Regions from separate parts of the Pseudoclavibacter chungangensis genome, predicted to be linked through region 3. Evidence: riboswitches for the same ligand, from Rfam matches in the RefSeq annotation. Region 3 holds a riboswitch; each other region holds the start of a gene.
The links. A riboswitch is a leader RNA that binds a small molecule or an ion and turns the genes downstream of it on or off. The one in region 3 is predicted to bind thiamine pyrophosphate.

Region 1: another riboswitch for thiamine pyrophosphate. It lies ahead of thiM (hydroxyethylthiazole kinase); the one in region 3 lies ahead of HNR16_RS04835 (3-oxoacyl-ACP reductase).
Region 2: another riboswitch for thiamine pyrophosphate. It lies ahead of HNR16_RS10560 (ECF transporter S component); the one in region 3 lies ahead of HNR16_RS04835 (3-oxoacyl-ACP reductase).

Annotation. Positions count from the first base shown of each region.
Region 1 covers NZ_JACCFV010000001.1:455,358-458,622, reverse strand. Annotated here, with positions in the region: gene HNR16_RS01980 (bifunctional hydroxymethylpyrimidine kinase/phosphomethylpyrimidine kinase) at 1-243, opposite strand, end outside; gene thiE (thiamine phosphate synthase) at 240-893, opposite strand; gene thiM (hydroxyethylthiazole kinase) at 890-1,702, opposite strand; TPP riboswitch at 1,694-1,786, opposite strand; gene HNR16_RS01965 (dihydrolipoyl dehydrogenase family protein) at 2,405-3,265, shown strand, end outside.
Region 2 covers NZ_JACCFV010000001.1:2,344,682-2,347,946, reverse strand. Annotated here, with positions in the region: partial or broken gene HNR16_RS10570 (LysR family transcriptional regulator) at 1-665, opposite strand, end outside; partial or broken gene HNR16_RS19120 (EamA family transporter) at 727-1,155, shown strand; partial or broken gene HNR16_RS19115 (EamA family transporter) at 1,184-1,585, shown strand; TPP riboswitch at 1,630-1,738, shown strand; gene HNR16_RS10560 (ECF transporter S component) at 1,789-2,433, shown strand; gene HNR16_RS10555 (ABC transporter ATP-binding protein) at 2,430-3,265, shown strand, end outside.
Region 3 covers NZ_JACCFV010000001.1:1,080,891-1,084,155, reverse strand. Annotated here, with positions in the region: gene HNR16_RS04840 (LLM class flavin-dependent oxidoreductase) at 1-496, opposite strand, end outside; TPP riboswitch at 577-672, opposite strand; gene HNR16_RS04835 (3-oxoacyl-ACP reductase) at 1,261-2,052, opposite strand; TPP riboswitch at 2,138-2,233, opposite strand; gene HNR16_RS18985 (sigma factor-like helix-turn-helix DNA-binding protein) at 2,555-2,788, shown strand; gene HNR16_RS04825 (ISL3 family transposase) at 2,757-3,265, opposite strand, start outside.

The sequences.
Region 1 (3,265 bases), 630 kb from region 3:
GTCGAGCTGCTCGACGAGGAACGCGGTCGGTGGAACGTGGATCGAGCGCACGCCCTGGGTGTTCTGCGCGACGAGTGCCGTGACGACGGCCATGCCGTACCCGCCGTTCGCGGCGATGCTCTTGAGGTCGGCCTGGATGCCCGCGCCGCCCGTCGGATCGGTGCCCGCGATGCTCAGCACCCGGGGCGGGGGTGCACCGGCATCGCGTCCCGTCGTGACGGCCGAGGTCGTCGCGTCGCTCATGCCGCCGCCTCCCAGACCCGACGCAGCTCCTCGGCGGCGGCCCGCGGGTCAGCTGCGGCGCAGATCCACGACACGACGGCCACGCCGTCGAGCCCGCCCGCGCGGAGCTCCGCGACGTCGCCGGGACGGATCCCGCCGATCGCGACGGCCGGCAGCGATGTTCCCCGGGCGAGGCGTGCGACCTCCTCGACCCCGATCCCCGCGGGTGCGTCGCGCTTCGACGCCGTGTCGCGCACGGCGCCGATACCGACGTAGTCGACGAGCGCACCGAGCGACGTCGCCTCGGCGAGCTCGGCGGGTGTCGCGGCGCTGAGCCCGAGCACGGCGTCGGGCCCGATGAGCGCCCGCGCATCGCGGGGGTGCAGATCGTCCTGCCCGAGGTGCACGCCCGCGAGCGCCGCACCGCGGGCTCGCGCCGCGAGAAAGACGTCCACGCGGTCGTTCACGAGCACGGGCACGTGCGCCGGCACCGCCGCCGCGACGGCGACGGCGAGATCGACGAACGCGCGCGCGGCGAGATCCTTGGCGCGCACCTGCACGCTCGTCACGCCGCCGGCGACGGCGAGCGCGACGGTGTCCGGCACCGTCCGGCCCGCGGCGGCGCACTGGTCCGGATCGGTCACGAGGTAGACGGCGAGATCGATGCTCACGACACACGTCCCGCCCGGACGATGTCGTCCGCCGTGAGCGCGTCGAGTGCATCGAGGAACGCGACGGCGAACGATCCGGGGCCGTTCGCGACCGCGGCCGCGAACTCGGCGGCGACCGCGTAGGCGGTGCAGGCCGCGACCGCGGCGTCGATCGGCCGCTCGGCGACCGCCGCGAACGCGGCGACGACGCCCCCGAGCGCACAGCCGCCACCCGTGACGCGGGTGAGGAGCGGATCGCCGTTCGCGATCCGGACGACGCTCTCGCCGTCGGTCACGAGATCGACGGGGCCGGAGACCGCGACGGCGCCACCCGTCGCGTTCGCGAGTGTGCGGGCCGCGTCGAGGGCGTCATCGACGTCCTGCTGCGAGTCGACGCCGCGCCCCGTCGCGGTCGCGCCCGCGAGCGCACTGATCTCGGAGGCGTTGCCGCGGATGATGGTCGGCCGTGCGGCGAGGAGCTCGGCGGCGAGCGCGGTCCGGACCGGCAGGGCACCCACCGCCACGGGGTCGAACACCCACGGCGTCCCGCCCGCGGTGGCGCCCGCCGCGGTCTCGAGCATCCCGAGGCGCTGCTCGCCGCTCGGCGTGCCGAGGTTCACGAGCGAGGCGGACGCGATGTCGCGAGCGAACAGTTCCGCCTCCCCCGGCACATCGGCCATGGCGGGGCTCGCACCGATCGCGAGGAGGGTGTTCGCCACGAAATTGACCGTGACGACGTTCGTGACGCACTGGACGAGCGGTGTCGTCCGGCGCACCTCCCCGAGCAACTCGGCGGCGGACGTGAGAACAGCAGATGGCGTACGCGTCATGCGCGACATCCCTTCGCTAGTACGAACTAGATCAGGTTCGACGGGTGTGATCTCAGCCCCGGTGGGGCACCCCGTGTCACTCTCCGCGGAAGGCTACCCGACTCGAGCGCCCGGCGACACCGCGACCGCCACCCACCCTGCAACCGCACCCCGCACTCCTCGGCCCTCGCACCGCCGTCCTCGCCCCTCGCACCACCGTCCTCGCCCCGCCGCGCGCCACGACGCCGCCCGCGCTCGCGTTCGCGCTCCGTCGAACAGCATCCAGCCGGGTTGTTGCTTCCGGGCCGCGGGCCCGGTAGCAACAACCCGGCTGGATCGCTCCGCGCGATGACGCGATGGTGGGAATCGGCGCCGCGATCGGGTGACGCGGTTGACGCTTGCTCGCGCGGGGAGGATCGTCGCACCCATGCGACCGAGACTCCTATCGTCCGCGACTTCGCGGCCCGCGCCGGGCACCACCGCCGATTCGCCGCGGTCCGTGCCGGACCGCGCGACCGACTCGTCACGGACCTCGCCGGACGCCACCGCCGATTCACCGCAGTCCACCCCGGACCGCATCTCCGACTCGCCGCAGCCTGTGCCGGAGCGCCCCGCCGCCGTCCTTCGGTCCGTGTCGGATCGTGCGTCCGCCGTGGTGCGGCACGCGCCGGGGCGTGCCGCCTGTGCGGGTCGGTGCGCCGACCGAGACGGGGCGTGGGCCGCATGAGCGCGCGCGAGGTCGACGTCATCATCATCGGCGCGGGACCCGTCGGCGAGAACGTCGCCGATCGCACGCGCGCCGCCGGGCTCGAGACGGTACTCGTCGAGCGCGAACTCGTCGGCGGCGAATGCTCGTACTGGGCGTGCATGCCGTCCAAGGCGCTCCTCGGTCCCGGCCGCCTGCTCGCCGCGGCGCGCGCGCTCCCCGGCGTCGCCGAGGCCGTGCGCGGCGGGCTCGACGTCGCCGCGGTCCTCGACCGCCGCGACGCGTTCACCTCGCACTGGTCCGACGCTGGCCAGGTCGACTGGGTCGAGGGCATCGGCGCCGAGCTCGTCCGCGGCACCGGGCGGATCGCGGGCGAGCGCACGGTCGAGGTCACCGGCGAGACGGGCGAGGTCACGACGTTGCGGGCGCGTGCCGCGGTCGTCGTCGCGACGGGCAGCACGGCACTCGTCCCCGACATCCCCGGACTCGCCGACATCGCACCGTGGACGAGTCGGGAGGCGACGAGCGCCCATACCGTGCCGAGCCGCCTCACCGTCGTGGGCGGCGGCGTCGTCGCGACCGAACTCGCGAGCGCGTTCGCCTCGCTCGGCAGCCGCGTGACGATGCTCGTCCGGCACGAGGTGCTGGGCGCGTTCGAGCCGTTCGCGCGCGAGCGCGTGACCGAGGGGCTGCGGGCCGCCGGCGTCGACGTCCGCACGGGTGTCGACATCCGTCACGTCGCTCGCACCGCCGATGGTGTGCACGTGACGACCGGCGACGGCGACATCGTGTCCGACGAGGTGCTCATCGCGACAGGTCGCGCGCCCGCGAGCGGCGACGTCGGCCTCGACTCGGTCGGCATCGCTCCCGGGGGCGCA
Region 2 (3,265 bases), 1.3 Mb from region 3:
CCGCTGCGCACCGCCGAGAGCAGGCCCGTGAGATCGTGGCACTCGCGGACGATCCGGCCGGACCGGCCGGCGGACGATGCGAGGATCCGGCCGCGGACCGTGCACGTCCCTGCGAACACGACGAGGGGGAGCGGCCGGTCGTCGCCGTCGAAGGTGGCCGTCCGTGCCCCCACCCAGCGCAGGGCGACCCGGCCGATGCGCCTCGATCGGGATCCCAGATCCTCGAGCCCGATCGCGACGTCGGCCCGCCCCGCCGTCACGAGCGAACGCGCCTGATCCGAGCGATGGAACTCGAGCCGGACGCGACGATCGGGGGCCGAACGAGCGACGACGTCGCTCACGGCCGACAGCGCCGAATGCGTCGCGAACTGTGAGGCCGCGATCACGAGTTCCGCGTCGTCAGGGCCCGTGAGTCGATCGAGCGCCTCGTCGTGCACGGCGAGAATGCGCCGCGCCGCCTGGAGCAACGATTCACCGCGTGGCGTGAACATCACCGACCTGCCGTCCGGCTCGACGATGGGCCCGCCCACGATCGCCTCGAGCCGGCGCAGGTGGCCGCTCACCGTGGAGGTCGAGACGTGGAGCGAGGTGGCGGCCCGCCGGACGCCCGCGAACGCGGCGACGGCGACGAGGCTGCGCAGGGCGACGAGATCGAGATCCGGCATGTGCCGAGTGTGCGCCGGGTGACCGGGAATCCTCCGGAACGTTCGAGGATCCCGAACGGTCATGCGGTGCCGCGTGTGCTCGGCGCAGGCTCCGAGCATGTCCAGATCGACCCTCGCACTCGCCTCGCTCACCGTCCTGCTCTACGCGGCCAACTACCCCCTGGCCGCCCTCGCCCTCGGGGCGACAACCCCGTTCCTGCTGTTGACCATCCGATTCACCGCCTCCGCGGTCGCCCTCTGGGGCATCGTCCGGGCTCGCCGCAGCACCCTGCCGAGGGGCCGCGCACTCGCGTGGACGATCCTCGCGGGAGCCGGCGTCCAGGGGGCGCAGTTCCTGAGCGCCTACCGGGGCATGTCGCACGGGGTCTCACCGACCGTCACGGCGCTCGTGATCGCGATGAATCCCGTCCTCACCGCAGTGCTGCTCGGCGTCGTCACGCGGCGACGGGAGTCGCCCGCGGGAGTCGTCGCACTCGTGCTCGCGACCGCGTCCGTCCTGCTCGGCTGCCTCCCCCGCGGTGCTCGCCGACCCACGGATCGGGCCGGGGGTCATCGCGACGATCGTCGCGCTGCCCGGTCTCGCCGCCGGCTCCATCCTGCAGGCGCGTCGCGCGGCCGACGTCGATCCGGTCGTCTTCACGGCGATCGGTGTGACGGTCGCCGCCCCCGCCGCCGCGGCGGTCTCGTTCCTCGAACCACAACACCTGAGCGGCGGCGCGCCGGAGTTCGCGCTCATCGCACTCGTCACGGCCGTCGGGACGGTCGGGACGTTCGGTTACGCGGCCGTCGTGCGCCGTGCGGGTGCCCGGTTCGCGTCGATGCTCTTCGCCGTCATCCCCGGCACGGCGGCGGTGATCGGCGCGATCCTGACGGCCGCGCCGCTCGGGCCCGTCCAGCTCACGGCCCTCGGGATCGGCGCCGTGGCCTGTGCGGTCGAGCCGCTGCGGCGCGGTGCCGCTAGACTGCTGGGGAACACGGGAGTCCGGTGGTCCGGGCTGAGAGGAAGGCACGAGCCTTCGACCGTCGAACCTGATCCGGATCATGCCGGCGCAGGGAGACCTTCTCGGTGAGGCGCGAAGCGCCGCACCACCCGTGCACCTCCTCATCGAGAAAGGGCACGACCTTGTCGAACCGTTCACCCAAGACCACCGCGGACGCCGCTCGTCCGAGCACGACGACCGAGCGGCGCACGACGCGCTGGCGCGTCGTCGACATCATCACGGCCGCGGTCGTCGGTGTCGCATGTGGGCTCATCTTCGTCGCCTGGAACACGGTCGGCTACGCGTGGTTCCTCGCGGCGGACGCCGTGACCCCGGGCCTCGGCGGGACCGCAACCGGCATCTGGCTGCTCGGCGGCGTGCTCGGCGGGCTCATCATCCGCAAGCCCGGCGCGGCACTGTTCGTCGAGGTGCTCGCGGCCGTCGTCTCCATGCTCCTCGGCAGCCAGTGGTCGATCGAGACCGTCTACTCGGGGCTCGCACAGGGCATCGGCGCCGAACTCGTGTTCGCCGCCTTCGCATACCGTCGCTTCGGCCTGCCGGTCGCCGTGCTCGCGGGCGCCGGATCCGGGCTCGCCGCGATCGTCCTCGAACTGTTCCTGAGCGCCAACATCGCGAAGGGCCTCGGCTTCAACCTCGTCTACGCCTCCTGCACGATCGTCTCCGGTGCCGTGCTCGCGGGCGTCGTCGGGTGGCTCCTCGTCCGGGCGCTCGCCAGGACGGGCGCGCTCTCGCGGTTCGCGGCCGGACGAGACAGCGCGCGCGTATGAGCGGAGGCGTCGGCGTCGAGGCGCGCGGGTGGGGGTGGCGGCACGCGGGACGTCGCCGCGCCGCTCTCGCGGGACTCGACCTCGTCGTCGAGCCGGGCGAGCGGGTGCTCCTGCTCGGCCCGTCGGGTGCCGGCAAATCCACGTTCGTCCGCGCGCTCGCGGGCGTGCTCGGCGGTGAGGACGAGGGGGAGGAGACGGGCGAACTCCTCGTCGGCGGCCGTGACCCCGCGCGCGAACGCGTCGCCGCGGGCCTCGTGCTGCAGGATCCGCAGGCGAACACCATCTTCGGTCGGGTCGGCGACGACGTCGCGTTCGGTTGCGAGAACCTCGGCGTCGAGCGCGATGAGATCTGGCGCCGGGTCCGCGAGGCACTCGACGCCGTCGGGCTGCGGCTGCCGCTCGACCGCTCGACCGCGGCGCTCTCGGGCGGCGAGCGACAGCGGCTCGCGCTCGCGGGGGTGCTCGCGATGCGTCCCGGGCTGCTGCTGCTCGACGAACCGACCGCGAACCTCGACCCCGCGGGCGTCATCGAGGTGCGCGATGCCGTCGCCGAGGTCGTGCGCCGGACGGGCGCGACGCTCATCGTGATCGAGCACCGCGTCGACGCCTGGCTCGAACTCGTCGACCGGGCCGTCGTCCTCGAGGCCGGCGGCGGCGTGCGCGCCGACGCCGCCCCGGATCGGCTCATCGCCGAGCGCGGCGCCGAACTCGCGGCGGACGGTGCCTGGGTACCGGGCATCCCCGTCGTGTTCGAACGGTCGACGCCGAGCGACGGCGAGACCCTCCTGTCGACGGACGCGCTCGACGTGGGGCGCGGTGGCGATGCGCCGCT
Region 3 (3,265 bases):
GGCCGCGCAGCACCTCCACGAACTCCGCCGCCCGCGCATAGCGCTCCGCATGCGGTGGGAGCCGCTCCATGCCGTGGTTCCGCGCCTCGTCGTCGGTCATCGACGTGACGACGTTGATCCCGGCCCGACCGTGTGAGACGTGGTCGAGGCCGGCGAGCTGGCGGGCCGCGTGGAACGGATCCCAGAACGTGCTCGATACCGTCGTGATGAGTCCGATCCGTTCGGTCGCGGCCGCGATCGCCGCGAGGGTCGTGATCGGTTCGAGGAGCCAGAGCGGCCCCCGCGAGACCGCGCCGACGCCGAGCGCCTGGCCGTCGGCGAGGAAGAACGCGTCCAGGCCGCCCCGCTCGGCGGTGCGGGCAAGCTCCGTCCAGTAGCCGATGTCGCCGAGCCGTTCCACGCTCGAATCGGGCGCCCGCCAGGCCGCGGAATGGTGCCCGCAGCCGAATGCGAACAAGCCCAGTCGGATCGTGCGGCGTGCGTCGGTCGTCGTCATGGGCCGTGGTCCTCTCGGCGAGTGGCGAGGTCCGCCCGAGGTCTCGTCCGGCCGCGTGCGGCTCCGCCGCGACGGGTCCGACGACGATGCCCGGACATTCCCTTCGCCAGTACGAACTGGATCAGGTTCGACGGGTCTGTTCTCAGCCGTTCGCGACGGCACCCCGTGTCACTTCGGCCAGCATACGCACGCCCGGGCCGCCGCCGCACGGGCACATCCTCGCTCGGTGCGGCCAGGTGGTCTCAGGACGTCGCCGGGGTCCGGAGCGAGCTCGTCCCGTCGCGCCACATGGCGATCGGCAGGTCCGGCGTGTCGAAACCGGGCACCACACCGGTGCGCTCGAACCCGTGGCGCGCGTAGAGCCGGGCACTCCGCTCGGTCGACGCCTCGAGGTATGCCGCCGCCCGACCGACCGGCGCGTCGAGCCGTTCGGGTCGCGACTCGATGAGTGCCGAGCCGACACCCGTCCGCGGCCCTCGCCCGCGGTGCCGCCCACGGCCTCACCGATGACGGCGTCCGCATCGCATCGCATCGCATCGCATCGCATCGCATCGCATCGCATCGCATCGCATCGCATCGCATCGCATCGCATCGGCGAGCATCTCCGCAACGGCCTCGACATCCGTGTCGGTCGCGGCGTGACGGGATTCATGGCTCATCGTCGGGTCAAGTTCCGAGCTTCTCGAGCCCGTCGGCTGCACGCCCACTGAACCGTGGGCGTCCGCGACGCGGTCCGCACATCCGCCGATCGACACCCCGCGTCCTCAGTCGGCCACGAGCCCACCGTCCACGACGAGGTTCTGGCCCGTCACCGCGCGGGACCACGGTGACGCGAAGAAGAGGACGGCATCGGCGAACTCGGTCGGCGTCGTGACGCGGCGCAGCGGCGTGCTCGCCGCGATCGCATCGAACACGGCCGCGGGGGTCGCGGCGCTCGCGTCGGTCGTCCGCAGCAGCCCGCCGCTGACCATGTTGACCGTGATGCCGCGCGGCCCGAGATCCGATGCGAACGTGCGCGTGAGCGACAGGAGCGCCGCCTTGGCAGCGGTGTAGTCGTGATACGGCACGACGGGGTTCTGGAAGAGATTCGTGCCGATGTTGACGATCCGGCCGGACCCCGCCCGCTCGAAGCCGGACAGCGCCGACTGCACGGTGTTGAGGGCGCCCTCCACGGAGCCGGCGAACTGCGCGGCGAATGCACCGTAGGCGATCTCGTCGGCCTTCGCGCGGCCGTCCCCGTCGAACGAGAAGTCGACGAGCGCGTTGTTGATGACCGTCGTCACGGGACCGCCGAACGCGGATTCCCCCGCGGCGAACAGCGCCTCGACCTCGGCCCGGTCCCGCACGTCGCCGCGGACGGCGACGGCGCGTTCCGGGTGGGCCGCCGCGAGCGCCTCCGCCTCGTCGCGGCTCGCGTGGTAGTCGACCAAGACGCACGCGCCCGCGTCGAGGAACGCCTGGGAGATCGCGCGGCCGAGGCCGCGCGCACCGCCCGTGACGAGCACGATCTGCTCGTCGAGGGGAAGCGCCGTGGCGTGTGCGGTGGATTCGGTCATGGGTCGTCTGCCTTCCGGATGCGGCGGAAGCACCACCGACCGTCACGCACGCACCCGACCGCGGCAGCGCCGCGACGGGGACGGCCACGAACGATCCGGACAATCCCTCCGCCAGTACGAACTGGTTCAGGTTCGACGGGTGTGTTCTCAGCCGATCCGCTCGGCACCCCGTGTCACTGGTGTCACCATAGCCCGTCACCGACGTGGTCCGGCTCGGTGGACCGTCGCGATCGCGGTCGCCGACGAGGCCAGACGGACGTGCGCGACCTCACGTGACGCACCTTCGCGACGAGAAGAGCGGTGTCGTGGTCCTCGCCCCGACCACTCGGACAACGACCTCGACACCGCTCGATGCGTGCACCTAACGCGACAGTCGCAGAACATCACCCCGGCCGGGAAAACACTGGTTTCTCGCTGGTCTGCGGGTCGCCTACGGTGGCGTCAAGGTGCTTCGATCAAGGTCATCTCGGACAATCGGGGGCCGGTGGTGGCCTCAGCTGGGATGCGCAGAACATCGCCCCGACAGGCGACGGTGGTTCGGATGATCGAGCGGTACGAGGCGGGGGCAACCTTGCGCGAGGTCGCCGACGAGTTCGGTGTCCACCGCATGACGGTTAGCCGGGCATTGAAGCGTGCGGACGTGAGGTTGCGTCGAGCTGGTCTGGACGAGACATCCGCGCAGCGAGCGACAGAACTTTACGGGCTCATCGCAATCGAGGGTGTAGCAGCGGTCTGAAGCCGCCGGTCTCGAGTAGGCTCCGGGCGATGTAGTTGGTGAGGTTCCGGAAGCCCAGGGCGGAGCCGCGGAGATGTTCGAGGCGGCCGTTGATCGCCTCGGTCGGGCCGTTGCTGGTGCCGGGTCGGGCGAAGAACGCGAGCACGTCGGTGGCGCGCTGTTTCAATGTCCGGCCGAGGCGGCGGATCTCTGTGAGAGCGGCCGGGACGCCGCTGCTGACAGCATCGATCACCTGCCGCATCATCTCCTTCCCCTTGGTCTTATCGGGTTCGCGGTAGGCAGCGACGATGCGTTGGTAGATGCCCCAGCTCGCTTCGACTTCGACGTGCTCCTCGATGGCGAACACCGCGTCGAGCCGTGCGGTCTGCTTCTCGGTGAGGAAGCTTGCGCCGGTGTGGAGGGTGCGCCGAACGCCGTAGAGCGGGTCACCGGCATGACCACGGTGCCCGAGCGTGTCCTGCTGAACACGCTGCCTCG